2 regions of the Bacillus sp. N5-665 genome follow, and region 2 is predicted to be linked to the other one. Evidence: a T-box and tRNA genes for the amino acid it is inferred to sense, from the RefSeq annotation. Region 2 holds a T-box; the other holds one or more tRNA genes.

Region 1 (15,282 bases), 1.3 Mb from region 2:
TGAGAGGAGCTGTCCTTAGTACGAGAGGACCGGGATGGACGCACCGCTGGTGTACCAGTTGTTCTGCCAAGGGCATAGCTGGGTAGCTATGTGCGGAAGGGATAAGTGCTGAAAGCATCTAAGCATGAAGCCCCCCTCAAGATGAGATTTCCCATAGCGTAAGCTAGTAAGATCCCTGAAAGATGATCAGGTTGATAGGTTCGAGGTGGAAGCATGGTGACATGTGGAGCTGACGAATACTAATAGATCGAGGACTTAACCATATAATATGTAGCAATGTTATCTAGTTTTGAGAGAACATAAAAAAACTTGTTGACTTTTAAAGTAAATAAGTTATAATAATGATTGTCTCAAAAGAATAATGTCTGGTAATGATGGCAGAGAGGTCACACCCGTTCCCATACCGAACACGGAAGTTAAGCTCTCTAGCGCCGATGGTAGTTGGGACCTTGTCCCTGTGAGAGTAGGACGTTGCCAGGCAATATTATTCCGCAGTAGCTCAGCGGTAGAGCTATCGGCTGTTAACCGATCGGTCGTAGGTTCGATTCCTACCTGCGGAGCCATTGGAGAGCTGTCCGAGTTGGCCGAAGGAGCACGATTGGAAATCGTGTATACGTCACAAGCGTATCAAGGGTTCGAATCCCTTGCTCTCCGCCATAGGATTTATAATATTTGGCCCGTTGGTCAAGTGGTTAAGACACCGCCCTTTCACGGCGGTAACACGGGTTCGAATCCCGTACGGGTCACCACTTTGGAGGATTAGCTCAGCTGGGAGAGCACCTGCCTTACAAGCAGGGGGTCGGCGGTTCGATCCCGTCATCCTCCACCATATAAATTATATAAATAGTATTGTCGCGGGGTGGAGCAGCACGGTAGCTCGTCGGGCTCATAACCCGAAGGTCGCAGGTTCAAATCCTGTCCCCGCAACCAAATGGTCCCGTGGTGTAGTGGTTAACATGCCTGCCTGTCACGCAGGAGATCGCCGGTTCGACCCCGGTCGGGACCGCCATTTTAATAAGGCTCGGTAGCTCAGTCGGTAGAGCAGAGGACTGAAAATCCTCGTGTCGGCGGTTCGATTCCGTCCCGAGCCACCATTTATTTTAATAAAATACGCCGGCTTAGCTCAATTGGTAGAGCAACTGACTTGTAATCAGTAGGTTGGGGGTTCAAGTCCTCTAGCCGGCACCATGTAAGTTTCGGAGGGGTAGCGAAGTGGCTAAACGCGGCGGACTGTAAATCCGCTCCTTCGGGTTCGGCAGTTCGAATCTGCCCCCCTCCACCATTTACATAGGGGCATAGTTTAAAGGTAGAACTGAGGTCTCCAAAACCTCCAGTGTGGGTTCGATTCCTACTGCCCCTGCCAAATATATTTACACAACATGGCGGTTGTGGCGAAGTGGTTAACGCACCGGATTGTGGCTCCGGCATTCGTGGGTTCGATTCCCATCAGTCGCCCCATTTTTATTTTAAAAATTACAAATAATCTAATGGATACTTACATATAATTAAGTAAGAAATCGATGGGCTATAGCCAAGCGGTAAGGCAACGGACTTTGACTCCGTCATGCGCTGGTTCGAATCCAGCTAGCCCAGCCATTTTTGCGGAAGTAGTTCAGTGGTAGAATACAACCTTGCCAAGGTTGGGGTCGCGGGTTCGAATCCCGTCTTCCGCTCCAATAAAATTTAACATGGCGGCATAGCCAAGTGGTAAGGCAGAGGTCTGCAAAACCTTTACCACCGGTTCAAATCCGGTTGCCGCCTTTCTTTTGTGCCGATGTGGCGGAATTGGCAGACGCGCACGACTCAAAATCGTGTTCCTTCGGGAGTGTCGGTTCGACCCCGACCATCGGTATCACGAACGGCGTAAAAAAAACTCTATACTAATTGTATAGAGTTTTTTTGTGTTTTCTTCGCGCGATAAAATAAGCATAAAAAATGTGCGGTGAGTAAACGTAGAATATTATAATCGGAAGCTGAATGAAAATATTCTATACTGATTGCCAACTTCGAAATTTAAGACCCATACAATAAAATAAAACGTTTGCTTGAACGACTGAACGTTAAAAATCGATCCACCTTATTTACTTTTAAAAATTTTTCTCTATCAAAGCCCATACGATACACTTCAGTTGGAGTAAACTGCGAAACACTAAAAGGATAAAAACGAATATTCATTTTTATCCTTTTAGTTCCATTTTATAGAGAATCTCCCCATCCTGGTGACATGAAGTTAAATCCGACACCACCAGTAGATATTAGCACATGATCAGCTGTTAATTTCGTAATTTCTAAAAACTTCTTTTCAAATTCTTCTCTGTTGTACTTGTACATAGTTGAGTGGCACGACCACATTTGCGTTGAAGTACTCAACCAGTCCCCTAATTCCTTTAATTCAGGAAACGACTCAAAGTGAATTGGTTCATCTAATTTCATGAATCTCACTTGATAGATAGTTGGGTTTAGCTTTTCTCCTATCCCTTTAAGACCATGTGCTTTTTTCTCATTTGAATGTGTCATAATTACTCTCCCCTATCTTTCCTTCAAATTTTTTCCTATTTTAATTATACAGCAATAGAAAGTAATTAAGGAAATATTATGGGAATCGGCGATGTAAAAAGACTCTAACAGAAATGTTAGAGTCTCTTTTGTTAAATTATGTTATGTAATTCTAAAATTCGTGATAAATGTAGGAATTCATGTATAATATAACTTGCGGATAGAAAAAAATGATAGTAATTTATATTATGTCTGTAATATGAATCAAAAATGAACTTTTTATATTTCTTTTAAAAATGTGTTGAATACACGTTATATTTTATATTAATATTTTTATGTAGATTTAAAACGGGAAAGAGAGTGGAAAGTATGGGTCGTAAATGGAATAATATTAAAGAAAAAAAAGCATCAAAAGATGCAAATACAAGCCGTATATACGCGAAATTTGGACGTGAAATTTATGTGGCAGCAAAACAAGGCGAGCCAGATCCAGAATCAAACCAAGCGCTTAGAGTTGTATTAGAACGTGCGAAAACATACAACGTACCAAGAACAATTATTGATCGTGCAGTTGAAAAGGCAAAAGGCGGTTCAGAAGAAAATTATGACGAGCTTCGTTATGAAGGATTCGGACCAAACGGATCTATGGTAATTGTAGATACACTTACAAATAACGTAAACCGTACTGCAGCAGATGTACGAGCTGCATTTAGCAAAAACAGTGGTAACATGGGTGTAAACGGTTCTGTAGCTTACATGTTTGATGCGACAGCTGTTATCGGTCTTGAAGGTAAAACATCAGATGAAGTTCTTGAAATTTTAATGGAAGCAGATGTTGATGCACGTGACATTCTAGAAGAAGAAGATTCTGTTATCGTGTATGCTGAACCTGATCAATTCCATTCCGTACAATCTGCACTTAAAGATGCTGGTGTTGAAGAATTCACAGTTGCAGAATTAACAATGCTTGCACAAAGTGATGTAGAACTTCCTGAAGATGCTCAAGTACAATTTGAAAAAATGGTTGATGCATTAGAAGATCTAGAAGATGTGCAACAAGTTTACCACAACGTAGACTTAGGAGAATAATACGATAGAAGCCCCTGTTCATTTAACGGATAGGGGCTTTTTTTCATGAAGTTAATTAAGAGGATGAATTAGTAAAGGTATTTTGTTGTAGACAGGGAATATGCTTATAGGGATATGTGAAATATTCATTATTGCTAGGAGGCTTAATATGGAACATAAAACACCAAAACATATCGTTGCTGTAGCAGGTTATTTAACAAATGAAAAAGACGAAGTGTTATTGGCTAAAGTACATTGGCGATCGGATACGTGGGAGTTGCCAGGAGGACAGGTGGAAGAAGGAGAAGCGCTCGATCAAGCTGTTTGTAGGGAAATGTTTGAGGAAACGGGTTTAACGGTGAAGCCTATCGGAGTTACAGGTGTTTACTATAATGCTTCTATGCATATTTTATCTGTTGTTTTTAAAGTCGCATATGTGAGTGGTGAAATAAAAATTCAACCTGAAGAAATACAAGAGGCTAAATTTGTTGCTTTAGATGAAGAGAACATAGATGAGTACTTAACGCGTCCTCATATGAAATCCAGAACGCTTGATGCGATGAGAGCAACACATTGTATTCCGTACGAAACGTGGGAAGTGCAGCCGTATAATTTAATAGGTAGATTGTAAAGAAAAGAGTAGCCGGTTTGAGATACAATCAAATCACTACTCTTTTTTGTATACTGTTTAAGAAAAAGGTCAAAATAATAATAGTGCTAGTGTTGATTTTTAGAACGTTTGTTCTGTATAATGTATGATATATTGTATACATTTAGATTACTAGATACTTACAAATATATATATTTGTAGATGATATAATGAAAATAGGGTGTTTTAATAGGGAAGTATAGGCTTAAGGTATACTCTGCTATTGGTTTAGCATAATCTATATTCAATATTTCAGATGAATAGTAGATAAAAAAAGACTGTGATACAATACTTTTTTATACCTTACAATGATGTAAGGTACGTGTAAGAGAAATCGATGGGATGTTTTTTTACAACAAGGTATTCTTAAAGTAAGAGTTATATGCTGTGTGGAAAAGAGGTGTTCAAGATGAAAGAACGAGTATTATCTAGGGTGAACTATCATCAAAAAGTTGCATTAAATCCAATGACTAAATTCTTTTATAAAGCCATTATTTTATTATTATTGTTAAGTTGTACATTATTATTCGTTGGAAATGTAATGATCGAGCAAAGTGATATTAGTAAATTACATGTACCGGCTAAGTTAGAGGTGCCAGAATCATTAACACATGCATTTATTGCGACAGAAGATAAAAGGTTTTATCATCATAATGGTTTAGATTATATAGCGATTGTCAGAGCGTCTGTTGAGAATATAAAGGCTGGTGGTGTTGTGCAAGGCGGAAGCACAATTACACAGCAGTTATCCAAAAATGCTTTTTTAACGAATGAACGTACATTTTCTCGTAAGTGGAAAGAGATTTTCTATACGAAAAAAATTGAACGTACATTTACGAAGGATGAAATTTTAAAATTGTATGTAAGTAATATTTATTACGGAGAAGGAGCATGGGGAATTGAAAAAGCGGCAAACCTTTACTTCGGTAAAAAGGTGGACCAATTAACGCTGGCTGAAAGTGCAATGATGGCTGCTGTAGTAAAAGCACCTGCTTATTACTCACCTGCACAAAATTATGATAAGGCCGTAGAGAGACGAAATGTCGTTTTGAGATTGATGGAGAAGGAAGGCTATATCAATCATGATGAGTATGTGCAAGCAGTTAGTGAGAAATTAGTAATTCGTCATGATATAAAAACAGAGCAGTCGATGTTAAATAATGCGCGCGAAAAAGCAGTAAGCTAAAGGAAGCTCCTACATAGGAGCTTCTTTTTTTTGAATAAATTGTGACAAATTGTGACACAATATCGTCACAATTATTGTATTTTTGTAATTTATGTGAGCGTGTTCATTGCGTGACGTATATAAGTGTTGATATTATGTGTATTGTGTACAATGCTGTATACAGAATATGAATTTAAAGAGGAATGTATATGAAATCAAATAAACTCATGGCTCTTGGTGTAGTTTTTTCTATCGCAGTATTAATTGTAATCGGAACAATTGCGTATAGCATCATAAATGACAAAAAAGATAAAGGGAATGAGATGTTTGCTTATTCCACACAACAATCTTTAGGGAAAGATGATGCACCAGTTAAGGTAGTTGAATTTGGAGACTTCAAATGTCCTGCGTGTCGTACTTGGGATGTAACAGTATTACCACGATTAAAAGAAGAGTATATTGATAAAGGTAAAGTGCAGTTATACTTTATTAACTTCCCATTTATCGGAAAAGACTCTGATTTAGGTGCAGCAGCTGGTGAAGCAATTTATAAACAAGATCAAGATTCATTCTGGATTTTCTATGATGAAATTTATCAAAGTCAAAAGAAAGACACGGAAGAATGGATTACAGAAGAATTACTTCTTAACATTGTGAAAGAGAAGCTTCCGAAAGTTGATGTAGAACAATTTAAGAAAGATTTACACAGTAAAGAAATAAAAGAAAAAGTACGTAAAGATTCAGATCGTGCTCAAAAATTAAAAGTTCAAGGTGCTCCTTCAGTATATATAAACGGAAATCTTGCAAACCCTGATTTCGATAGTATGAAGAAGGCGATTGATAAAGAATTGAAAAAGTGATGAGTATCTCATCACTTTTTCGACTTTTTTCGATAAAATTCTTGCTTCCGTTTTTTTTACATGCTATACTACTTTACATAAGTTATTCTAATATCTTATATTTTTTTCATATTTGCGGGTGTAGTTTAGTGGTAAAACAAGAGCCTTCCAAGCTCTGGTCGAGAGTTCGATTCTCTTCACCCGCTCCAAATTTTATTAAATGTTTTTCTATAAATTGTGATCAACGCAGTGTTTCGTTTCTAAGATAAACGAGGCATTGCGTTTTTTAATGTTTGAAAAATATAATTGTATGCGAAAATAGAAGTAAAGAATAGTATTCCAAAAGTGAATTGCTAACCAATATAGTCGTTACATAAGGGATGGATTCATCTGAGGAGGCGATTAAGAATGGATTTTGAACAATTAAAGCAAGATGTCATTACGTATAGTAAAACAATTGGTATAGATAAAATAGGCTTTGCTAGTGCTTCACCATTTGAGGAATTAAAGCAGAGGTTAATCCAGCAACAACAATTAAATTATCAATCGGGATTTGAAGAGTCTGATATAGAAAAAAGAACGAACCCACAGCTTCTACTACCTGGTGCAAAATCAATTATTGCGATTGCATTAGCGTATCCTTCAAAATTAAAAAATGCACCATTAAGTAAGCGCGGAGAACGCCGCGGTATTTTTTGTCGTGCCTCTTGGGGACAAGATTATCATCTTGTTTTACGAGATCGTTTGCAAAAATTAGAAGCATATTTAATCGAAAAGCTTCCCGATATAGAAGTTAAGTCAATGGTTGATACAGGTGAATTAAGTGATCGAGCTGTTTCGGAGCGTGCGGGTATTGGATGGAGTGGTAAGAATTGCGCTATTATTACACCTGAATTTGGTTCGTATGTATATTTAGGAGAAATAATTACAAACGTTCCCTTCCCACCAGATCAGCCGATAGAAGATCAATGTGGAAGTTGTACAAAATGTATTGATGTTTGTCCTACAGGTGCTTTAATACAAGGAGGACAGTTAGACTCGAAGAAATGTATTGCATTTTTAACACAGACGAAAGGGTTCCTACCGGAAGAATATCGCGAAAAAATAGGTAATCGTATTTATGGATGTGATACATGTCAGACTGTTTGTCCGAAAAATAAAGGAATGGATTTTCATAACCACCCTGAGATGGAACCAGATCCTGAGTTAGTTAAGCCTTTATTAACACCACTTTTAACAATTAGTAATCGTGATTTTAAAGAGAAATATGGAATTATGTCTGGTTCATGGAGAGGTAAAAAGCCGTTGCAACGAAATGCAATTTTGGCACTTGCGCATTTTAAAGAGGCATCAGCAATTCCTGATTTAATTGGTGTTATGAAAGACGATCCAAGACCAGTACTTCGCGGAACAGCAGCATGGGCACTTGGGAAAATTGGTGGAGATGGCGTGGGCGAAGCTATTGAAAAAGCGATGCAACGTGAGAAAGATGAAGAGGTTCTTCATGAAATGAATCGCGGACTTGAATTGTTAGCTCAGAAAAAAGAGTAGATAATATCTCCCTTTTTCATATTGTAATATGGGAGGGAGACGAAATGGTTGTAAAAATAAATATTGAAAAGCAAGTACAACAATTTTTAGCATATGTAACAGAGAAACGAACAAATGTAGATGGTATTGCTGAAGATTTATTACAAATAGCACAGAGAAAGAAACAATTGTTTCAAAAGCGTAATGCAGATATAGTGAAAGCAACTGCGGATGTTTCTTTCATGAGACAATTAAATAATAGCAATCATCAAGAAATTGATTATCAAATACATTTTAAATATTTAATTAAGCATAAAGAATTATTTTATATCGAAGAGGAACAACTAAAGCGAAGAGTTTGTTTAAATAATAGCCGGGTAATAGGTGATTATGCTATTGAAGTACCAGAAGCAGTTGGAATGAGTGAGACGTTAGAAAGAGAAGTTACAAAAGAGAAGTATGGTTCTTATCAGTATAACCGTTTAGAGGCAGTTAAATATGCAGAGCGTTGGTGGGATGATAGAAACCCTGTATATCGTAATTTCCCTGATAATTGTACGAATTTTATTTCTCAATGTCTTCATACTGGAGAAGTACCAATGAATGGATACCCTAATATTCGTAAAGGATGGTGGCAAAGGGAGAATCAGTGGAGTTGGAGCTGGGCTGTCGCACACTCTTTTTATTGGTATTTGTCAGGTGCTACAACTGGGCTTCGAGCAGAAGCAGTAGAAAGACCAGAGGACCTTATTCTTGGTGATGTCATTGCTTATGATTTCGAGGATGATGGTAGGTGGAATCATACGACGATTGTAGTAGCCAAAGACGCAGATGGTATGCCACTTGTGAATGCACATTCAGCGAATAGCCGTCGGCGTTATTGGAACTATGAAGATTCTAGTAAATATACACCACAAATGAAATATAAATTCTTTCATATTATTAATGGGTAGAGATTTTTCGCTCAAGTGGTATAATACGTAGTAGACAAAAAACAGAGGTGAATATCGCGTGGGAGTACATGTTGTTTTATATCAACCAGAAATTCCAGCAAATACAGGGAATATTGCTCGTACTTGTGCAGCAACTGGAACAGAATTACATTTGATTAGACCGCTTGGATTTTCAACGGATGATAAAATGTTAAAGCGTGCAGGATTAGATTATTGGCAGCACGTGAAAGTTACGTATTATGATTCAATTGAAGAATTTTATGAGAAAAATAAAGACGGTGAATTCTTCTATTTAACAAAGTATGGCGAGAAAGCTCATACAGCATTTGATTATAGCAAACGTGAGAAGGATTACTATTTTGTATTTGGAAGAGAAACAAACGGCTTACCAGCTAATGTAATCGAAGAAAATTTCGATCATTGTTTACGTATTCCAATGACTGATAAAGTGCGCTCATTAAATTTATCTAATACAGCAGCTATTTTAATTTATGAAGCATTCCGTCAACAAAATTATCCGGGATTAGATTTAGAAATTGTTTATTAAAAGTCGCCATATGGCGACTTTTTTTTCTAAAAATAAAAATAATATGTAATCATACATTTAAAAAAGGGTACATATTCATATAGAATGGGATATATGAATAAAAATAGATTAGACGGGTTGAGATAAATATGAAGGAACAATATAATAATCAAAATACCTTTTTAAGTATGATAGATATGGATTTAATAAGAAGAGGACTATTACATGCCATTCAAGATTTAGTATTTATTGTGAAAGTTATGGATGAGGAAACCTTTAAATATATTTATGTAAATAAGATAGGTATGGATTATGCGAAGCTAGGCGCAGAATGTTATGGAAAAACGTTTGCTGAAGTATTATCAGAAGATACGGCGGAAATATTGCAAGTGCAATATGCAAAAGTAGCGAGCGAAGCGAAAGCACATACCTTTTGTGATGTAGTTAGTTTACCAAAGGGTGAGTTACATTATGAATCTTCACTTAATCCTGTATTCGACGAAGAAGGAGTATGTCAGTTTATTATTTGTATTACGAGGGATATCACAGCTCAGATTGAGGAAAAGGCAGAGATAGAGGAAAAACAAATGTTGTTTAAGTCGTTATTAGAATATAATAATGACTCCATTATATCTATGGATTCTATAGGTAGAATTACATATGCAAATCCAGCAACGTATGAAATATTTGGATATCGATATGAAGAATTACATAATAAATTTATTTTTGAATTTATTAATAAAGAATATGAAAAAGATTTTCAAATTATATTTAAAGGAGTCCTGCAAGGAAGGGCAAAACAAATTGTTTCAAAGAAATATGTTCATAAAGAAGGGTACGAGCTCTATATTTCTTTGAGAACTATTCCGATTATTGTGAACGCCGAAATTGTTGGGTTATATATTGTTACGAGGGATGTTACAAGACAAGTATTGAATGAAATGCGAACAGAATATTTAGCTTATTATGACCAATTAACAGGATTAATGAATAGAATTTCATGTGCAAATAAGTTAAATGTTTTTTTAAATGATAATACAGAGTTTGCGCTTGTTTTTATAGATTTAGATGAATTTCACCTTATTAATGATACTTTTGGTCATAAAGAAGGAGATAAAGTATTACAAAAAGTTACAGAATGTTTAAGCAGTTTTCAAATAGACGGTATGCACTTATTTAGAGAACACGATGATCAATTTGTTATGTTAATAGAAAATATAACGAAAGAACGTGTAGAGATAGTTGCAAAAAGAATACTAAAAAAGATTAGTGAACATTTTGTAATTGAAGAAGAGGACGTCTATTTAAGTGCGTCAATCGGAATTGTAATGGCTCCAACAGATGGAGAGGATGAAAAAATATTATTCCAAAGAGTTGATGCTGCTTTGGAAAAAGCAAAAGAAAAAGGAAAAGGGCATTATCAGTTTTATTGCAGTGGATTAGATTGTGAGCGTGAACAAAGATTTATAATAGAAAACCAATTGCATCGTGCTATAGAAAAAAATGAATTCTGCTTGTATTATCAGCCACAAATGAATATTGAAACGAAAAAAATAGCGAGTATGGAAGCTTTAATAAGGTGGGAGCATAAAGAATTGGGATTTGTCTCTCCCAATCAATTTATTCCGCTAGCAGAAAGAACAGGATTTATTATTAAGCTTGATGAATGGGTAGTAAATGAAGTGTGTCGGCAAATACGTGAATGGTTAAATAAAGGATATGAAGTTGTCCCGATTGCAGTTAATATTTCAGCCAGGCACTTTCGCTCGATTACATTAATAGAGATGATTACACGGGCTTTACATAAGTACAATGTACCAGCTCATCTATTAGCGATAGAGGTTACAGAAGGGGCCCTTATGCATAAAGACATATCAAAAAGAGTATTGCTACAATTAAAAGAACAAAATTTAAAGATTCATTTAGATGATTTTGGAACGGGATATTCATCTTTAAGTTATTTAAAAACGTATCCAATTGATACGTTGAAAATCGATCGTTCTTTTATGGAAGGTATACATGTGGATGAACGTGATACGAATATTACAGCTGCAATTATTCATTTAGCTCATACTTTGGAATTGAATGTAATTGCAGAAGGTGTAGAAAAAGCGGAACAAATACAATTTTTGAAGGAAAAGAATGTGAAGTTTGTGCAAGGTTATTATTATAGCCGACCTTTATCAAAATATGATGTGGAAAATGTGTATTATAAATGATTGATAAAAAAAGTGATGTGCTAAGAAGCACATCACTTTTTATGTGTACCGGGTTTATCATTGTAACCAGATGTGAAAATAGCTGTAAGAAATGTGAGTGATACACCTAAAATTAATAATAATTTCATACTAATATCCCTCCTATTTTTCAGTTTACGAATCTTAAATATGAATCAAAATGTATGTAAGGTTCTTGGAAGAAAAGAATTTATTTAAAATGAATAGAGGTGTAAAAACTTTAATACCTATATTATACAGAATTTTCTTTGAATTTTGGAGAGAATTTTATAGCAATACTGTATATTTCATTTTGATTTAAAGAATGTTTAAGGACATCCTAGCATACCTTTTATAATAATCCGATTGAACAAGGAGATGGGGGAGGAGCTATAATGGATATTCTAAAAAAGATTGAACAGCATCGAGCAGCAGAAGAACGGTTACAATGGGAAGGTACGTTTGCGGAGTATTTAGAGCTTGTGAAGGAAAGACCATGGGTGGCTCAAACAGCACACTCTCGCATTTACAATATGATAAAAGATGCTGGAATCGAAGAAGTAGATGGTAGAAGAAAGTATAACTTCTTTAGTAATCAGCTATTTGGATTAGAGGATGCTTTAGAACGTCTTGTGGAGGAATATTTTCATCCATCTGCAAAACGATTAGATGTTAGAAAACGTATTTTATTATTAATGGGTCCTGTTAGTGGAGGGAAATCAACATTAGTTACGATGTTGAAACGGGGATTAGAAACATATTCACGAACAGATCGAGGAGCAATTTTTGCAATTAAAGGCTGCCCAATGCATGAAGATCCACTTCATTTAATTCCGCATCATTTACGGGATGATTTCTTTGGTGAGTATGGGGTTAGAATTGAAGGGAATTTATCGCCACTAAACGTAATGCGTCTAGAGCAAGAATATGGTTCAAGAATTGAGGATGTAGTTGTAGAGCGTATTTTCTTCTCGGAAGATCGCCGTACAGGGATTGGTACATTTAGCCCGTCTGATCCTAAATCACAAGATATCGCCGATTTAACAGGTAGTCTGGACTTTTCAACAATCGCAGAATATGGTTCAGAATCAGATCCACGAGCGTATCGCTTCGATGGAGAATTGAATAAGGCAAACCGTGGGATGATGGAATTCCAAGAGATGCTAAAATGCGACGAGAAGTTTTTATGGCATTTATTATCGCTTACGCAAGAAGGGAATTTCAAAGCGGGAAGATTTGCGCTTATTTCAGCAGATGAATTAATTGTAGCGCATACGAATGAAACGGAGTATCGTTCCTTCATAGCAAACAAGAAAAATGAAGCATTGCACTCAAGAATTATTGTAATGCCAGTTCCATACAATTTACGAGTGAGTGAAGAAGAACATATTTATGAAAAAATGATTCGTGAAAGTGATGTATCCAATGTGCATATTGCACCGCACACACTTCGCGTTGCAGCAATGTTTACGATTTTAACGCGTTTAAAAGATCCGAAGCGTCCGGATATTGATTTAATTAAAAAGATGCGTTTATATGATGGAGAAACGGTAGAAGGTTATAATGCGATTGATGTAGAGGAGCTGCAACGTGAATATCAAGATGAAGGTATGAGAGGTATTGATCCTCGTTATGTTATTAATCGAATTTCCTCTACAATTATTCGAAAAGAGGTACCATCTATTAACGCATTAGATGTACTTAGATCGCTCAAAGACGGGTTGGATCAGCATCCGTCAATTAGTAATGAAGATCGAGAGCGTTATATGAATTTCATCTCATTAGCGAGAAAAGAATATGATGAAATTGCGAAGAAAGAAGTACAAAAAGCATTCGTGTATTCATATGAAGAATCAGCGAAGACACTTATGGATAATTACTTAGATAACGTTGAAGCATATTGCAATAAGTCAAAATTACGTGATCCATTAACAGGTGAAGAAATGAGTCCAGATGAAAAGCTAATGCGCTCAATTGAAGAGCAAATTGGAATTTCAGAAAATGCTAAGAAAGCATTCCGTGAAGAAATTTTAATTCGCATTTCTGCTTATGCGCGTAAAGGAAAACGCTTTGATTATAATTCACATGAGCGTCTTCGTGAAGCGATTCAGAAAAAACTATTTGCTGATTTAAAAGATATAGTGAAAATTACAACATCAACGAAAACGCCAGACGAAAATCAGCTTAAGAAAATCAATGATGTTGTTGCACGCTTAATTGATGAGCACGGCTATAATTCCTCATCTGCGAATGAATTATTACGCTATGTAGGTAGTCTGTTAAACCGATAGTTTGATAACAAAACGCTGTCTCTTGTATTTTGCAGGACAGCGTTTTATTATCCATTTATATGTGTAAAGTGTCATACCTTGTCCAAATATAATAAATTAAGATGCAATTTCATGAATTTATTGTCAATTATTTTTACAATATGCATATGATAGAGTAACCAACCATTCATACGAAAAAAGCCAACACAATACAATATGTTGCAAAGTGTAAATGTGTGCAACTATGCATTGTGTTTCTTTCTTATCAACGGCTGAATATTTCTTTCTAGTATGTGAGTGGCAAAATTTTGTTTAGGATGCTCGGAGTATTATATGAAAAACGTTATATATGTTTATGGGATGAATTTCGATGGGCAGTTATCTTTCATTCTAGCTTGCACAGTATAAAACAAAATTTCTAGCTTACTGTTCATAGGGGAAGACAATTACAGTAAGGAGGGAAAGAAATGGGTGAAGAAAACCAACCAAATTATACGATTTCACAGGAAAACTGGTCCCTCCATCGCAAAGGATATGACGACCAACAACGCCATCAAGAAAAAGTACAAGAGGCAATTAAGAATAATTTACCCGATCTTGTAACAGAAGAAAGCATAGTTATGTCTAATGGTAAGGATGTTGTAAAAATACCGATTCGTTCTTTAGATGAATATAAGATTAGGTACAATTATGATAAAAACAAACACGTTGGGCAAGGAAATGGTGACAGCAAAGTTGGTGATGTCGTTGCGAGAGATGGATCAGGTGGTCAAAAGCAAAAAGGACCAGGAAAAGGGCAAGGAGCAGGGGATGCGGCTGGAGAAGATTATTATGAAGCTGAAGTCTCTATTCTAGAATTAGAGCAAGCGTTTTTCAAAGAATTAGAGCTGCCTAATTTAAAGAGAAAAGAAATAGATGAAAACCGGATTGAACATGTTGAATTTAATGACATTAGAAAGACTGGATTATGGGGAAATATCGATAAGAAACGAACGATGATATCCGCATATAAACGAAATGCGATGCGTGGTAAAGCCTCTTTTCATCCGATTCACCAAGAAGATTTAAAGTTCCGTACTTGGAATGAAGTATTAAAGCCAGATTCAAAAGCTGTTGTATTAGCGATGATGGATACGAGTGGATCGATGGGAATATGGGAGAAATATATGGCACGTAGCTTCTTTTTCTGGATGACAAGATTTCTACGAACGAAGTATGAAACGGTAGATATTGAGTTTATTGCTCATCATACGGAGGCGAAAGTCGTTACAGAGGAAGAGTTCTTTTCAAAAGGAGAAAGTGGCGGAACGATCTGTTCTTCTGTATACAAAAAAGCACTCGAGCTAATTGATAATAAATACTCACCAGACCGCTATAATATTTATCCATTCCATTTTTCAGACGGTGATAATTTAACATCAGATAATGCTAGATGTGTAAAGCTTGTCGAAGAGTTAATGAAGAAGTGTAATATGTTTGGATATGGGGAAGTGAACCAGTACAACCGCCATAGTACCCTCATGTCAGCCTATAAAAATATTAAAGATGAGAATTTTAGATATTATATTTT
Region 2 (15,282 bases):
AATTTGCAGACGATGTCGCACTATTTGGTCCCGATGTAACTGTTGATGACATTCTATTTAGGGATGTACTCGATGTAACACCTGATTGATATTTAAACTAACGTTTACGTTAGCTTTTCCTTTGTTTCAAATCAAATATCATGGAAAAGGCATATTTGATTTTACTGGTGAAAATATTATAACTAAGATACTTCAAAATGAACTGTATCAAGCGGATTATACATTTGCAAAGACTTCAATTTCACGTACGAAAAAAGAAACAAATTCAGGAAAAATTTTGAGACGTATTTGAAAGAAATGAAAGGTAAATATGCTATTGAGATTAGGTTTAGGGAGGAATAATTGATGGCATATGATTTAGAACTTGAAATAAAAGAGGTACTTGAGAAAATTGATTTTGTAGAAAGATATAAATCCTTATCAGAAAAATTTCCCGATAGAACAAATACATTTGAAAACTATGAAAATCAAAAAGCTATTGAAGTATTCGAGTCTCTTGGCTATAAAGCTCGTTACAATAAAAAAGAAGACTTTTTTATTGTAGGAGAAGTAAAAAACAAAGATGTCTACACCTTTAGATTCAACATCAGCTTAAAATATGGTGTTGCTGAATTGATTTGGGAAGCATGGCATAATGGTGAAGTTAGAGCTGGAGACCCTTGGGACATATTTATAAGATTGTTATCAAATGACACGGAAAAAGTACCCGTGCTATATTTCCACAGTTACAATGAACTCAAAGAAATCATGAAAATTGCCTTTGAAATGTACGAAGATTTTAAGCGAGAATTAATTCCTATTTATTCATGATTTCACCTTAAAGATATATGAAGTAATGACCCAAAAATAAGGATAGACTTAATATTTTAGGAGGAATAACTTTTGCCTTATTCATTAAAACCTGAAATACAAGCCAGTCTTGCAAAAATTGATTTTATTAAGAGATATAAAGCCCTATCAGAAAAGTTTTCTGATAGGGAAAATACATTTGAAAACCATGAAAACGAAAAAGTAATTGAAGTATTCGAGTCTCTTGGCTATAAAGCTCGTTTTATGAAAAAAGAAAACTTTTTTATTGTTGGTGAAGTAAAGAACAAGGATTTCTATACTTTCAGATTCAATATCAGCTTAAAATATGGGCTCGTTGAATTTATTTGGGAAGCATGGCACACTGGTGAAGTTAGAACTGGAACATCTTGGGCTATGTTTGTAGACGTATTATCCAATGATACTGAAAAAGTGCTCCGTCCAGGTTTCCACAGTTATGAAGAACTCAAAGAAATCATGAAAATTTCCTTTGAAATGTACGAAGATTTCAAGCGAGAATTAATTCCTATTTATTCATAATGTAAAAAGCTACCGAAGACAACTAAACAGTTACTTCGAGTAGCTTTTATTTATATATATTAAAGTTATTTATTTTCCTCTTTCTGAACATATACATAAGCATCTTTCTGCTCTTTATGTATATCCACCTTCGAATTCTCTGCAAGCTGACCCGCGTTTAGCAAAGAAAAAATAATGAGCGCTTCTAGTGACATTTTGTTTTACCACTCCTTTCTAGTTGTTATACATTTATCATACCGCTTACATGTGATTTTCGTATGAACTCGAAAAGGAGATTACAACAAAAAGGTTACAAGAATACGAATGCACGCTATAATAACCATTAAATAGGAGGTTGATTCATTTTGACAATAAACCAAATGGTTCAATTAGGTAGTGCATGTATGTTATTTATTACTTCCGCGCTTATTAATTGGTATCAAGGGAGTAATTTGATAGATGATCCTGATGAATGGAAATATAGCGCTAAGTTTACGAATTACTTTAAAGGTACCGTTTCAAATTACCAAGATATTTATCAAATCGATTTCTTTATATATGCGGCAAAATTTCATCCAACAGCATTTGTTGTTATGCTTATTAGTTTACTTTATATGCTCGTATTAATTCTTCATATTCTATTTACAAGAACTCGTAAGGCAATCTAAATTTATACATAAAAACCCCGAATCATAGACTTTTCAGCCTACAATCCGGGGTACTATTTGTTTTATATTCGTTTCTGATTAGTAACGAATTAAGAAATATTTCTTTTTACCGCGGCGAATGATTGTAAATTTACCTTCGATGCGGTCGTTTTCTGTTACAACGTAGTCTAATGCTTGTGTACGCTCACCGTTTACGTAGATTGCGCCGTTCGTTACATCTTCACGTGCTTGACGTTTTGATGGAGAGATTTTGCTTTCTACAAGTAAGTCGATTAATACTGTATCTTCTGCAGTACGTTCTACAGATGGTACGTCTTTGAATCCTTGTTCGATTTCGCTTGCAGTCAGTTCTGCTACAGAACCGCTGAATAATGCAGCTGAGATTTTAATCGCTTGCTCTAATGCTTCTTCGCCGTGAACAAGTTTTGTCATTTCAGAACCTAATGCTTTTTGTGCTGCACGTTTTTCTGGCGCTTCAGCTACTTGCTTTTCAAGCTCAAGAATTTCTTCATGAGATAAGAATGTGAAGTATTTTAAGTATTTTACAACATCACGGTCATCTGTATTAATCCAGAATTGGTAGAACTCGTAAGGAGTTGTTTTCTCTGGGTCTAACCAAATTGCGCCGCCCTCTGTTTTACCAAACTTCGTACCGTCAGATTTTGTAACTAGCGGAATTGTTAAACCGAATGCTTTCGCATCTTCTTCTGATTTACGGATTAATTCAAGACCAGCTGTAATGTTACCCCATTGATCACTACCACCGATTTGCAAGCGGCAATTATGGTTTTGGTATAAGTTTAAGAAGTCGTATGATTGTAAAATCATGTAACTAAACTCAGTGAATGAAATACCAGTATCTAAACGAGATGCTACTGTATCTTTTGCTAACATATAGTTTAAACCGAAGTTTTTACCGATATCGCGTAAGAATGAAATTACATCTAAGTTACCAAGCCAATCATAGTTATTAGCCATCGTTGCTGGGTTGTCCACGTTTTCGAACTCTAAGAAGTTTGAAAGTTGGTTTTTAATGCTTTCTGTGTAGTAAGCAACTGTATCTTTCGTATTTAATGTACGCTCTGCTTTTTTACCACTTGGATCACCGATCATACCAGTACCACCGCCAACAAGTGCGATTGGTTGGTGACCAGCTAATTGGAAACGACGTAACATTAATACTGGTAACATATGACCGATGTGTAAGCTATCCGCTGTCGGGTCGAAACCACAGTATAATTTAACGCTTTCTTTTTCTAATAATTGCTCAAGTCCCTCAGCATCTGTTTGCTGATTAATTAAACCGCGAAATTCAAGATCTTGTAAAATACCCATATCCTACATACTCTCCTTTAAGTTCATTACTGGCGTGAAGGTTGAAAACATAAAAAAATCGCCCCTTGAAATAAGGGACGATTTTGATTATCGCGTTACCACCCTAGTTGCAGGCCAAAAAAGCCTACCACCTTATTTACATAACGGCTTAGCACCGTCTTTTCCCTTTTGAATACAATTCAATCGAAAAAAGATGCTCTAGGGGCGTAATTCGCGATCATCTATGTGCTGATTTTCACCGGCCATCAGCTCTCTAAAACAGGGAAATGATCACTACTTCTCCCTTTCCACGCTCAATTATTCATATACTTTTCTTTATACCATCATTTATATAGGCATGTCAAATAGAGGTAGGTGTTCTCTCCTTGCCAATCCTTTACAACGTCGCAAAGAGTATCGTAATAAGAGAAAGAATTGGAACCCCAACTAATAACGATACGTGAAACACAACAGATAAATCATTCCCAATCGTCGCCTCCACAGGATCTTTCGCTGGAGAACCAAGAAAGCCAATGAATCGGTCGAAGCGACTTACCGTTTTTGGAAAATCCGGTATTTCTACATGGTCACTATCTAAATGTTGTTTTAATTTATATTCACTCTTAAAGGGATTTTCGCTCAATTTCATCCACCTCCAGCAATTGTTTCAATTTCTTTATCCCGTTATGCAGTCTCGACTTCACTGTTCCAATCGGAATGTTTAATATCTCTGCAATTTCTTTTTGCTGCATATCATGATAATAAAAAAGGATGAGGACAGCTCGCTGGTCTTCAGGAACTTTCAAAATTGCGTCCCTTACAGTAAGACGGTCTTCTTGTGAAAACTCTACCTCTTGAATTGGCACTAAAAATGGCAAAAGCGTACGCCACTTTTTTCTTCTATTTAATTTATTAATCATAAGACGATAACCAATTTGAAATAAATACGTTTTTATTTTTCCTTTCTCAAGTTCATACATATGTTTCTTACGCTCTAACGTCAAAAATGTATCTTGCACAAGGTCGATACTTAACTGTTCATCTCGGTTAAAGCGATACAAAAATGTATATAGCGCTGGTTTAATTAAAACATATAGTTTTTCCCCAGCCTCCTTATCCCCACTTTGGTACGCAAGCATGAGCTCCTCCTCAATCCCAATCTGCGCCATTTTTTTTGATCTCCTTTATTCCTTTTAACGTTAATGAAATACGGGAAATTAAATATGCACTTGCGACAATGACCCATGCTTGTGACTGATGCGTAAAAAATTGAACATATGGGTTTTGAATCGTAAATCCACTAAAAACGAAAATATTTAACGCCAGCACACATATACATGCATACACTGCAAGACAGACCGAAATTGTATCAAATACATTCCAACGAAAATATATTTTTGTTTTTGTAAAATCAATTTTATTTCCATTTTTTCGTACAATATACTTCTTATCCAACGGAATAATGATTGAAAAAATAACAATCATTATAATCCCAACTGTAATCATTGAAACTTTAAAGCCAATTGGCATCGGTAATAACAGACCACAAGAAAATACAACGATAATTCCAATTAAAGCAAAAGCAAGAAGTAATTTATTAGACATAAAAAAGCCTCCCTCATCTATTCTTTCATAAATGTATACAGACGAGGAAGGCACTTCGTTCAAATATTATTTTATTTTTTTAATAATCTTTGCAGGATTTCCGCCGACTACTACATTGTCCGGCACATCTTTCGTTACAACGGCGCCAGATGCGATCACCGCGTTGTCTCCAATTGTGACACCAGGATTAATAATCGCTCTTCCGCCAATCCATACGTTATCACCAATTGTAACTGGTTTTCCATATTCTGATCCGCTTATGCGCTCTACTGGATCAAGCGGATGTGTTGCTGTATAAATGTGAACACCTGGAGCTAACATACAGTTCACTCCGATTGTTACTGGACATACATCTAAAATTGTACAGTCAAAGTTCGCGTAAAAATTTTCGCCCACGTGAATGTTATAGCCGTAATCACACCTGAAAGAAGATTCAAGATGAATGTTATCTCCAGTCGTTCCGAATAGTTCTTTTACGATTTCGCTACGCTCTTTTAATTGTACTTCTGGTGTTTCATTTAATTTTCTCGTTAATATACGAGCCTGCTCCCTCTCTTGAACTAAAACTGGATCAGCTGGTATGTACATTTCTCCTAGTATCATCTTTTCTTTTTCTGTTTTCATTTTATTACCCCCTTTAACTTATATATATAAGTTTACAATAACATAAAAAAAGGTCTGAACGTTATTTCGTTCAGACCTTCCTCTCTTAATCTTCCATCGTTGATAAGTCACCTGTTGGTAAGTTTAACTCCCACGCTTTTAATACGCGGCGCATAATTTTACCACTTCTCGTTTTCGGTAATTTATCTCTAAATTCAATTTGTCTTGGCGCTGCATGAGCTGCTAGGCCTTTCTTTACAAATTGACGAATTTCTTCTTTTAATTCATCAGATGGTTCGTATCCTGCTCGAAGCGCGATAAATGCTTTAATGATTTCGCCGCGCACCGGATCAGGAATACCAATTACCCCAGCTTCTGCAACAGCAGCATGCTCGATTAATTTGCTTTCTACTTCAAACGGACCAACGCGCTCACCTGACGTCATAATAACATCGTCAATACGTCCTTGGAACCAGAAGTATCCATCCTCGTCCATATAGGCAGAGTCACCTGATACGTACCAATCTCCCGGCATAAAGTAAGACTCATATTTTTGCTTGTTATTCCAAATCCCGCGCATCATAGCTGGCCAACCTTTACCAATTGCTAAGTTGCCCATTGTGTATGGAGGCACTTCATTTCCTTCATTATCAACAATCGCTGCTTTCACACCTGGAATTGGTTTACCCATTGAACCTGGACGGATTTCCATACAAGGATAGTTACAAATAACTTGTCCACCTGTTTCTGTCATCCACCACGTATCATGAATACGAAGTCCAAATGCATTCATACCCCAGCGAATTACTTCTGGATTTAACGGTTCACCAACGCTTAATACGTGACGAACTTGTGATAAATCATATTTTTTAATTGCGTCTTGTCCAGCTCCCATTAACATACGGAATGCTGTTGGCGCGCTGTACCAAACTGTTACACCGTAATCTTGCAGTGCTTCATACCACGCTTCTGGACTAAAGCGGCCACCTAAAATAACATTTGATGCTCCGACTAACCACGGCGCGAAAATACCGTAAGCCGTTCCTGTTACCCAGCCTGGGTCAGCTGTGCACCAATATACATCGTCCTCTTTTAAATCTAATACCCACTTCGCCGTTTGATAGTGCTGCACCATTGCGTTTTGCGCATGTAGCACACCTTTTGGCTTCCCAGTAGAACCAGATGTGTAATGTAGAATTAAACCGTCTTCACGGCCTAGCCATTCAATATGTAATTCTTTTGAAGCTTGTTCAAATAAAGGATTGAACGCTACCGTTTTACCGCCTTCTTCTACATTATCTCCAACAAGGAATACTGTTTTTAAAGCAGGTAAATCATTTAATGGTACTCGCTCTAACAATTCAGGTGTTGTAATTAACACTTTTGCTTCGCTATCTTCTAAACGATCGCGAACTGCGCCTTCCATAAATGCTTCAAATAGCGGACCAACGATTGCTCCCAATTTCACTGCACCTAAAAGTGCAAAATATAACTCTGGGGAACGCGGCATAAAAATAAAAACGCGATCGCCTTTTTCTACATCGCCATAATTTTTCAGGACGTTTCCTGATTTATTAGAAAAATCCTTCATTTCCTTAAATGTATATTTCTCTTTTCGCGATCCATCTTGATAATAAAGGGCTACTTTATTCTTTCGATCGGATTTCGCATGCTTATCAATTGCCTCATACGCCATATTTACTCGACCTGTTTCATTCCAAGTAAAATTTTTATTAACCTCTTCCCAGTTAAAATTCGCGTATGCCTCATCATAATTCGGCAAATTATTTTCTCCTTTAATGACAGGAAGCGTTTCTACTTTCATACTTTACATCCCCCTCCTATGTATTCTATTATCTATTATAATGATATTATTTAAAATTTTCAGTATATTTGTTGATTTTTAGACAAATTTTTAATGACAAAATTCGATTCACATCGCATATATTATAAAGTACGATATTAATAGATTCACAAACCCTCAAGGTGGTGAGCAATACATTGATCCATAAAAAAATATACAATGCCAGAAACTTAAAAACAGCGAAAGGCACTTTAATTATTGAAGGTCCTGTCTCTACACATAACTTAGAAATGTATGAATTTCATCCAGACTTAATTGCGTTTCGTCCTGCCGAGCAGCAATATAAAGCAATTGTCGAAATTTCTAAATTACCAGAAGCTCGTCTCATTATTGCTAGACATGACCGAACGATCGTTGGATATGTTACATACTTGTATCCTGATCCACTCGAACGATGGTCAGAAGGAAAGATTGAAAACTTAATTGAACTCGGGGCAATTGAAGTTGTCCCCACCTTCCGCGGTTGCTCTGTCGGAAAGAACTTATTAGAAGTTTCAATGATGGACGATCATATGGAAGATTACATTATATTGACGACTGAATATTATTGGCACTGGGATTTAAAACAAACAGGCTTAAATGTTTGGGAATATCGAAAAGTAATGGAAAAGATGATGAATGCTGGTGGCTTACAATGGATGGCTACAGATGATCCTGAAATTTGCTCGCATCCCGCTAACTGTTTAATGGTCCGCATCGGTAAACGCGTTGATACGGAGTCTATTCAAGCATTTGATCGTCTACGTTTTCACAATCGTTTTATGTACTAAATAAAGGGGGCAACTGGAATGATTGTAGAAGAAATTATGAATCAAGATGTGGTGACACTACACCCAAACGATACAATCGAAACAGCAATCCGAACGATACGCACGAAAGGCATTCGGCACATTCCAATTGTCGATCAAAATAATCATGTGGTAGGCATTATTTCTGATCGGGATGTAAGAGATGCAAGTCCATCAATTCTTGATGAACAAGTTCCACTCGCTATGCTGAAACAACCGCTCGACCTTATTATGAAACAACCTGTTATGACTTGCCATCCTCTCGATTTCGTTGAAGAAATTGCTACTTTATTTTTTGAAAATAAAATTGGCTGTCTCCCTGTTACAAAGGCTGGCAAGCTAGTTGGAATCATTTCTGAATCTACTGTACTGCACACGTTAGTGAAATTAACAGGAGCACATCAACCAAGTTCACAAATTGAAATTCAAGTAAAAAACGAACCTGGTATTCTTGGAAAAGTCGTTGCTATTTTTAGTGATTTGCAAATAAATATCGTGAGCGTTCTCGTCTACCCAGCAAAAGATGAGAATGATAAAGTACTCGTTTTCCGCATTCAAACGATGAATCCGCTAAAAGTGATTGATGCACTTGAAGCAGAAGGCTACCGCGTATTATGGCCGAACATTATGGGGATGCAAGCATGAGTAGCGCGTTTATTTATTCGGATGATTTTCGGGGCTATTCGTTTAGCCCTGATCATCCTTTTAACCAACTTCGCGTCACACTTACGTATGACTTATTACAAAAGGGTGGTTTCATCTCTCCTTCCCAAATCATCTCACCAAGGATGGCTACAGATGAAGAGATCGCCTACGTTCATACAGAGGAGTACATAAATGCGGTAAAACGTGCTGGAGAAGGTAAGTTAGAAAAATCAATTGCGATGACATATGGACTCGGTACAGAAGATACACCGATGTTTCCAAATATGCACGAGGCAAGTGCATTACTTGTTGGTGGAACATTAACAGCTGTCGATGCTGTTCTTTCCGGGAAAGTAAAACATGCACTTAATTTAGGCGGTGGCTTACATCATGGCTTCCGCGGCAAGGCATCTGGCTTTTGTATTTATAACGATAGTTCCATCGCAATGAAATATATACAGAAAAAATACGGTTTACGTGTTTTATATATTGATACAGATGCTCATCACGGTGATGGTGTACAGTGGTCTTTTTACGACGATCCTAACGTATGCACCATTTCACTACATGAAACTGGGCGTTATTTATTCCCTGGAACTGGCGCTGTAAATGAGCGCGGACAAGGTAATGGCTATAGTTATTCTTTTAACGTTCCACTGGATGCCTTTACAGAAGACGAATCGTTTTTAAATTCATATCGTACTGTCGTAAAAGAAGTTGCCGCATACTTTAAACCGGATATTATTTTAACGCAAAACGGCGCTGACGCACATTATTACGACCCACTTACACACCTTTGCGCAACGATGAATATTTACCGTGAAATACCGAAGCTCGCTCGCGAAATCGCTAATGAATATTGCGAAGGTCGCTGGATCGCTGTCGGCGGTGGTGGCTATGACCACTGGCGCGTCGTCCCAAGAGCTTGGGCACTTATTTGGCTCGAAATGAACAACATCCAAAACATCTCAGGTTATCTCCCTCCAGAATGGATTGACGCTTGGAAAGGACAAGCTGAAACAGAACTTCCCCTCACATGGGAAGATCCAGACAACATGTATAAACCGATCCCCCGTAAACCAGAAATTGAAGAAAAGAATGCATTAACTGTAGCGAAATCCCTTGAAATTATTCGGAATAATATGACAAAATCTTTGTACTAAACGAAAAGGAGGCTCGTTTTTTAATGGCCTCCTTTTATTTATTGACGACTTTTGTCGGTAAGTCGATATATTTTTAGATTCGCTGATATATTCTAATAATCGCCGATATATTTTATTTAAGAATTAGCCGGTCCAATTTTTATAAGAAAAGGTCGTGATATTATGTGGACACAACAAATAATCAACACGAAACGTGGCACATTTGAACTTTTTACAAAAGGAAATGGCGAACCGCTTTGCATTACACATCACTATTCACAATTTAATGAAACTGGTGATTACTTTGCAGATGTTTTCACTTCTACGCATCGTGTATTCCTCATTAATTTAAGAGATGCTGGTAACTCAGCAAAAGCCAATTCAGCAAAAGAATTAAGTATGATTGAAACAGTTCACGACTTAGAAGCAATACGAGAAGCTTTACAACTCCCAACATGGCATTTCGCCGGTCATTCAACAGGTGGTATGCTTGGACTTTTATATGCAATTACATATCCAAATTCCTTACAATCATTAGTCGTGGCCGGAGCTGCAGCAAGTAATTATACCGAAACACCATTTTGCATTTATCACCCAGCACATCCTCAGTTTCATTATATGCAACAGCTCGTCGAAAACTTAAAAAGCCCTCACCTTACAAGTGAAGAACGGAAAGAACTATCTACTAAGAGGACAAAATTATCATTGTATAAACCTGAAAACTACAACTCTTATTTTTGTAAACCAATCAAAAAAACAATGTCTGCTAGCCGGATGAACGCTTTCTCTCACGAATATCCTTCATTTGATTTAAGAAAGTACTTACCTTCTATCAACATAAAAACGCTAATTATTTGCGGAAGACACGATGTACAGTGCCCGATCCAATATTCTATCGAGATGCATGAGGGTATACGTAATTCTATCTTTGTGACATTTGAGGAGAGTAACCATTATCCTTTTTTAGAAGAATCTGCTCAGTTTACTTCTACTACTCAAACATTTTATAAATCGTTACACTAGTACCGCTATTATTAAGGAAAGCTCACAGTCTCTATAAGACTATGAGCTTTTTTAAAAGAAATATTTCACACTAGAAACAACAAGAAGAACAAAAAAATCATTAAACCTACATCAAGTAATACTGCCTTTTGATCTCCTTCTTTTAAACTTATCATAAAACTAGAAATTATTTTAATTCCAAAAAAGAACATCATAAATAACCCACCGAAATGATCATTCGTAGAATCTTCATCATAAAACATTTGTATTGCACCAATAATTAATAAAATAAGTACGATATTCGTTCCAATCTTTAAAGCCTTGTTATGTAGCACGCCCTCTCATGCTCTCCTGTGTTTTATCTCTCTTTATATTTTAACATAAATTACCTATTATTCCCTTTTCGTTCAAATAACATAAAAAACCTGCCCATTACTCGGCAGGTACATTACACGTTAAAGCGATAACCAGCTCCCCATACTGTTTCAATATATTGCGGGTGGGCGGGATCTCTTTCAATTTTTTCACGTAGCTTTCTAATGTGAACAACGACAGTGGCTAAATCGCCAGCTGAGTCTAGTCCCCAAATACGTTCAAATAACTGTTCTTTATTTAATACTTGGTTTGGATGCGTTACAAAGAATGTTAATAAATCAAATTCCTTCGTTGTAAACGCGATTTCTTCATTGTTTATACAAACTTTTCTCGCTCGCTGGTCAATAGAAATTCCGTGAATGTATAGCGTATCGCGTTGCTTACTCACATTTCCTGATAATCTTTCATAACGAGAAATATGAGCTTTTACCCTTGCGACTAATTCACTCGGGCTAAACGGTTTCGTTATATAATCATCTGCTCCTAAACCGAGTCCGCGAATTTTATCTATATCTTCCTTCTTTGCTGAAACAAGTAAAATCGGAATATCTTTTATAGCTCGAATTTGCTTACAAATTTCAAATCCATTCATTTTTGGAAGCATAATATCTAAAATAATTAAATCGTAGTCTTCCTGAAGAGCCATTTGTAGACCTATTTCTCCTGAATGCTCTACATCGACTTGAAAATCACTAATTTCTAAATAATCTCGCTGTAATTCTGCAATACTTATTTCATCTTCTACTAGTAAAATTCTCTTCATTCTACTCACCACATTCCTGTACTTTTTTCAATGAGAAGAAAATACTTGTACCTTCCCCAAGCTTACTTTCCGCCCAAATTTCTCCGCCATGTTCTTCAACAATTTGCTTCGCTATCGCTAAGCCAAGTCCACTTCCACCTGTGCTAGAATTTCGCGATTGCTCTGCACGATAAAACCGCTCAAATATATACGGCAGCGTATCAGCTTCTATACCTGATCCATTGTCCACCACTTTTACAATGACTGTATTGTTATCACTTAATACTGTTACAGTAATTTTCTTCGCTTCTTTATCCATGTATTTCACACTATTATGAATTAAATTTGATATCACTCTATTTATCTTTTCGCAATCGGCCGTTACATATAGTGGTGATGAATGTAATTGTAAATAAACTTCTATACCTTCCTCACTTAAATCCATCTGCATCTCTTCTAATAATTCTTGCATAAACATGTTTAATTCTATCGTTTCAAACTGAAAAGGAACTCGATTCAAATCAAGCTTCGAAAACAAAAAGAGCTCATCAATGAGTGTATCCATATGCTTCGCCTTCGTATGAATGGTCGTTAAATACTTATCCATTTTTTTTGGCGTATTTGCGACCCCGTCTTTTATGCCTTCTACATATCCGATAATAGATGTAATCGGTGTTTTTAAATCATGAGATATGTTTGAAATGAGCTCTTTTCGATTTTCTTCATACTGCGTTTGTACTTCAATCGACTCTTTTAATCTCTTCCTCATTTCCTCAAATCCTTGATTTAATTGCCCAATCTCATCATGGGATGTAACTGGAATTTGAAAATCTAAATCCCCTTCTTTAATTCTCCCAGTCGCATCTTTCAGTACAAAAATTGGTTTTATCACACTTCTTGAGACGAAATAACTTAATAGCCCTATGAGTAAAATGGCTAACAGTAAAAGCGCTCCGAACAAAATCGGAAATAACTTTTGTGTAAGATCGACAAATGAACTTTGCCTTTTTAGTACAAATATACTCCCTTCTTCATCTCCAGGAAAATAAAAATCAAATTTTACATACCGATAAAATGTATCGCCTAGTTCCGTTGTACCACGACTATTAATATTTGCTGATTCAAATTTTGGAAGGGCTTCTTTTAAAGATACACTTTCAAATATTTTTGTAGCATAAGAAATGGTTTCTCCCTTTCTTACAACTATTTTCACACCTTCTTTTTCAAGTGTTGAAACGAACGATTCATCTAATAGTTGAGATTGATTTTTCTTTGCCGCTAATTTCAATTCAATATACGTATTCTCTTCTTCTGGCGTAAGCGGCTTTTGAATATAGGAACTTTTATAGAAATTTTTCACTGATTCCAAGTCTCCTGTTATGGAAAAAACAATTAAAAATCCCGCGACTAATATGAGCGTAATGGAAACGAGAATAACAGCAATATAAGAGAATAAAAATCTTGTTTTAATAGACATATGTTACATCCTCACTTTACCAAACCTTATTACTCATAAGCATAAAAATATATGTTCAAATACTCAAGCGATTTTATAGTAATTTTAGCGTCAGTTTATAAAAATTTAATGTTCTTATTTTACAGTTGAAATGAGGAGGTTGAAATTCCATGTTCAAAAAAACATTAAGCATGATCTGTTGCGTAATTTTTTTGCAAGGTTGCTCGCAAGAACAAGGAGTTAAAAAGGAGATGACAAACATGGAGACAGCGCTACTAGCAGCTACTGAAAAACAAGAAACGAATACCGTTATATCGTTACTCAAAAAAGGGGCTGACATAAATATAACAGACAATAAAGGACGTACCCCTCTTATGATTGCTACATACAAAAATGATGTGAAAACCGCAAAAGCGCTTATTGAAGCAGGTGCTAACGTAAATATCCAAGATGATATGAAAAACAATCCCTTTCTATACGCCGGTGCAGAAGGTTACTTCGATATTTTAAAACTAACAATTGATGCCAGTGCAGATCCATCGCTTACAAATCGTTACGGCGGAACAGCTCTTATCCCCGCCTCAGAACATGGCTATATTGATGTTATTAAAGAACTCCTTACGCGAACAACTATTGATGTTAACCATGTAAATAATCTCGGGTGGACCGCTTTAATGGAAGCCATCGTATTAAGTAACGGAAACGAAACACAGCAACAAGTCATTCAGCTTCTTATTGAACACGGTGCAGATGTAAATATTCCAGACAACGATGGTGTTACCCCGTTAGAGCACGCTCGCGCTCATAACTTTGAAGAGATAGAGAAGATTTTGTTAGCGACAAATAAATAAAAGCTCATTTCCTATAAAAAACGTATCATTTTCAAATCTATTTTTTGCCATTCTCCCCAGTCTATGCTACAGTTATTTCGTCACATAGCTATACAGCTAGACAACTTATATATTTATAATAGGGTGGGAAAAACACATGAGCAAACCTCGTATTGGAATGATTGGATTAGGTAGTATTGCACAAAAGGCTTACCTTCCAACACTCACAAAGGAAACTGATTGGACTTTTTTGGGAGCGTTTACACCTAATGTTAATAAAAGAAAACAAATTTGCGAGCAATACCGGATTCAAGACTTCCATTCTATTGAAACGTTAGCTTCAGAATGTGATGCAATCTTCGTCCATAGTTCAACTGCTACACATTATGAAATCGTTTCTGAACTTCTACAAAAAGGAATCGACGTTTATGTTGATAAGCCGCTAGCTGCTACTACTGAGCAAGCAGAGAAGCTAGTTGAAATGAGTGAAAAGTATAATCGAAAGTTAATGGTCGGATTTAATCGCCGTTTCGTTCCTATGTACGTTACTGCCAAAGAGCAAGCTAATGATACTTCATGGATTCGAATTGAAAAGCACCGCACAAATAAGGTGGGGCCATATACGTATGACTTTACTATGTTAGATGATTACTTACATATTGTAGATACTGCTCGCTGGTTAGCTAACGATGACCTTAACATCGTTCATAATATGATGCAAATCAATGAAAAGAACGAACTTCTTTACGGACATCATACATATACAACGCCAAGTGGACTGTTACTTTCTACCGCGATGCACCGCCATGCAGGTACAAATTTAGAACAAATTGAACTTGTAACGACAGGTAAAATCATTCGCGTAAAAAATATGAACACATTTGAAGTTGAGCAGGAAAATGCAGTTTCTCAGATTGGTTCA

What was found. A T-box is a leader RNA that pairs with one kind of tRNA and senses whether it is charged. The one in region 2 lies ahead of tyrS (tyrosine--tRNA ligase), so its partner is inferred to be a tRNA-Tyr.
Region 1: it has a tRNA-Tyr gene. The T-box ahead of tyrS (tyrosine--tRNA ligase) is inferred to sense a tRNA for this amino acid. The anticodon was not compared.

What each region holds. Positions count from the first base shown of each region.
Region 1 covers NZ_CP093325.1:4,989,698-5,004,979, reverse strand. Annotated here, with positions in the region: rRNA gene MNO09_RS28310 (23S ribosomal RNA) at 1-263, shown strand, start outside; rRNA gene rrf (5S ribosomal RNA) at 365-480, shown strand; tRNA gene MNO09_RS28300 (tRNA-Asn) at 489-563, shown strand; tRNA gene MNO09_RS28295 (tRNA-Ser) at 566-657, shown strand; tRNA gene MNO09_RS28290 (tRNA-Glu) at 675-749, shown strand; tRNA gene MNO09_RS28285 (tRNA-Val) at 754-829, shown strand; tRNA gene MNO09_RS28280 (tRNA-Met) at 854-930, shown strand; tRNA gene MNO09_RS28275 (tRNA-Asp) at 934-1,009, shown strand; tRNA gene MNO09_RS28270 (tRNA-Phe) at 1,019-1,094, shown strand; tRNA gene MNO09_RS28265 (tRNA-Thr) at 1,113-1,188, shown strand; tRNA gene MNO09_RS28260 (tRNA-Tyr) at 1,199-1,282, shown strand; tRNA gene MNO09_RS28255 (tRNA-Trp) at 1,290-1,363, shown strand; tRNA gene MNO09_RS28250 (tRNA-His) at 1,383-1,458, shown strand; tRNA gene MNO09_RS28245 (tRNA-Gln) at 1,522-1,596, shown strand; tRNA gene MNO09_RS28240 (tRNA-Gly) at 1,602-1,676, shown strand; tRNA gene MNO09_RS28235 (tRNA-Cys) at 1,691-1,761, shown strand; tRNA gene MNO09_RS28230 (tRNA-Leu) at 1,771-1,852, shown strand; gene MNO09_RS28225 (DUF3884 family protein) at 2,197-2,517, opposite strand; gene MNO09_RS28220 (YebC/PmpR family DNA-binding transcriptional regulator) at 2,866-3,585, shown strand; gene MNO09_RS28215 (NUDIX hydrolase) at 3,734-4,195, shown strand; gene MNO09_RS28210 (transglycosylase domain-containing protein) at 4,623-5,399, shown strand; gene MNO09_RS28205 (DsbA family protein) at 5,588-6,238, shown strand; tRNA gene MNO09_RS28200 (tRNA-Gly) at 6,353-6,426, shown strand; gene queG (tRNA epoxyqueuosine(34) reductase QueG) at 6,626-7,768, shown strand; gene MNO09_RS28190 (amidase domain-containing protein) at 7,813-8,700, shown strand; gene trmL (tRNA (uridine(34)/cytosine(34)/5-carboxymethylaminomethyluridine(34)-2'-O)-methyltransferase TrmL) at 8,759-9,247, shown strand; gene MNO09_RS28180 (sensor domain-containing protein) at 9,376-11,445, shown strand; gene MNO09_RS28175 (PrkA family serine protein kinase) at 11,838-13,733, shown strand; gene yhbH (sporulation protein YhbH) at 14,180-15,282, shown strand, end outside.
Region 2 covers NZ_CP093325.1:783,119-798,400, reverse strand. Annotated here, with positions in the region: gene MNO09_RS06540 (hypothetical protein) at 1-89, shown strand, start outside; gene MNO09_RS06535 (hypothetical protein) at 346-810, shown strand; gene MNO09_RS06530 (hypothetical protein) at 883-1,347, shown strand; gene MNO09_RS06525 (hypothetical protein) at 1,413-1,541, opposite strand; gene MNO09_RS06520 (YjdJ family protein) at 1,692-1,994, shown strand; gene tyrS (tyrosine--tRNA ligase) at 2,073-3,329, opposite strand; T-box leader at 3,400-3,628, opposite strand; gene MNO09_RS06510 (hypothetical protein) at 3,706-3,951, opposite strand; gene MNO09_RS06505 (RNA polymerase sigma factor) at 3,932-4,477, opposite strand; gene MNO09_RS06500 (hypothetical protein) at 4,458-4,913, opposite strand; gene MNO09_RS06495 (maltose acetyltransferase domain-containing protein) at 4,980-5,537, opposite strand; gene acsA (acetate--CoA ligase) at 5,623-7,341, opposite strand; gene acuA (acetoin utilization protein acetyltransferase AcuA) at 7,518-8,150, shown strand; gene MNO09_RS06480 (acetoin utilization AcuB family protein) at 8,169-8,813, shown strand; gene acuC (acetoin utilization protein AcuC) at 8,810-9,976, shown strand; gene MNO09_RS06470 (alpha/beta fold hydrolase) at 10,118-10,978, shown strand; gene MNO09_RS06465 (hypothetical protein) at 11,044-11,292, opposite strand; gene MNO09_RS06460 (response regulator transcription factor) at 11,406-12,095, opposite strand; gene MNO09_RS06455 (sensor histidine kinase) at 12,097-13,551, opposite strand; gene MNO09_RS06450 (ankyrin repeat domain-containing protein) at 13,701-14,381, shown strand; gene MNO09_RS06445 (Gfo/Idh/MocA family protein) at 14,518-15,282, shown strand, end outside.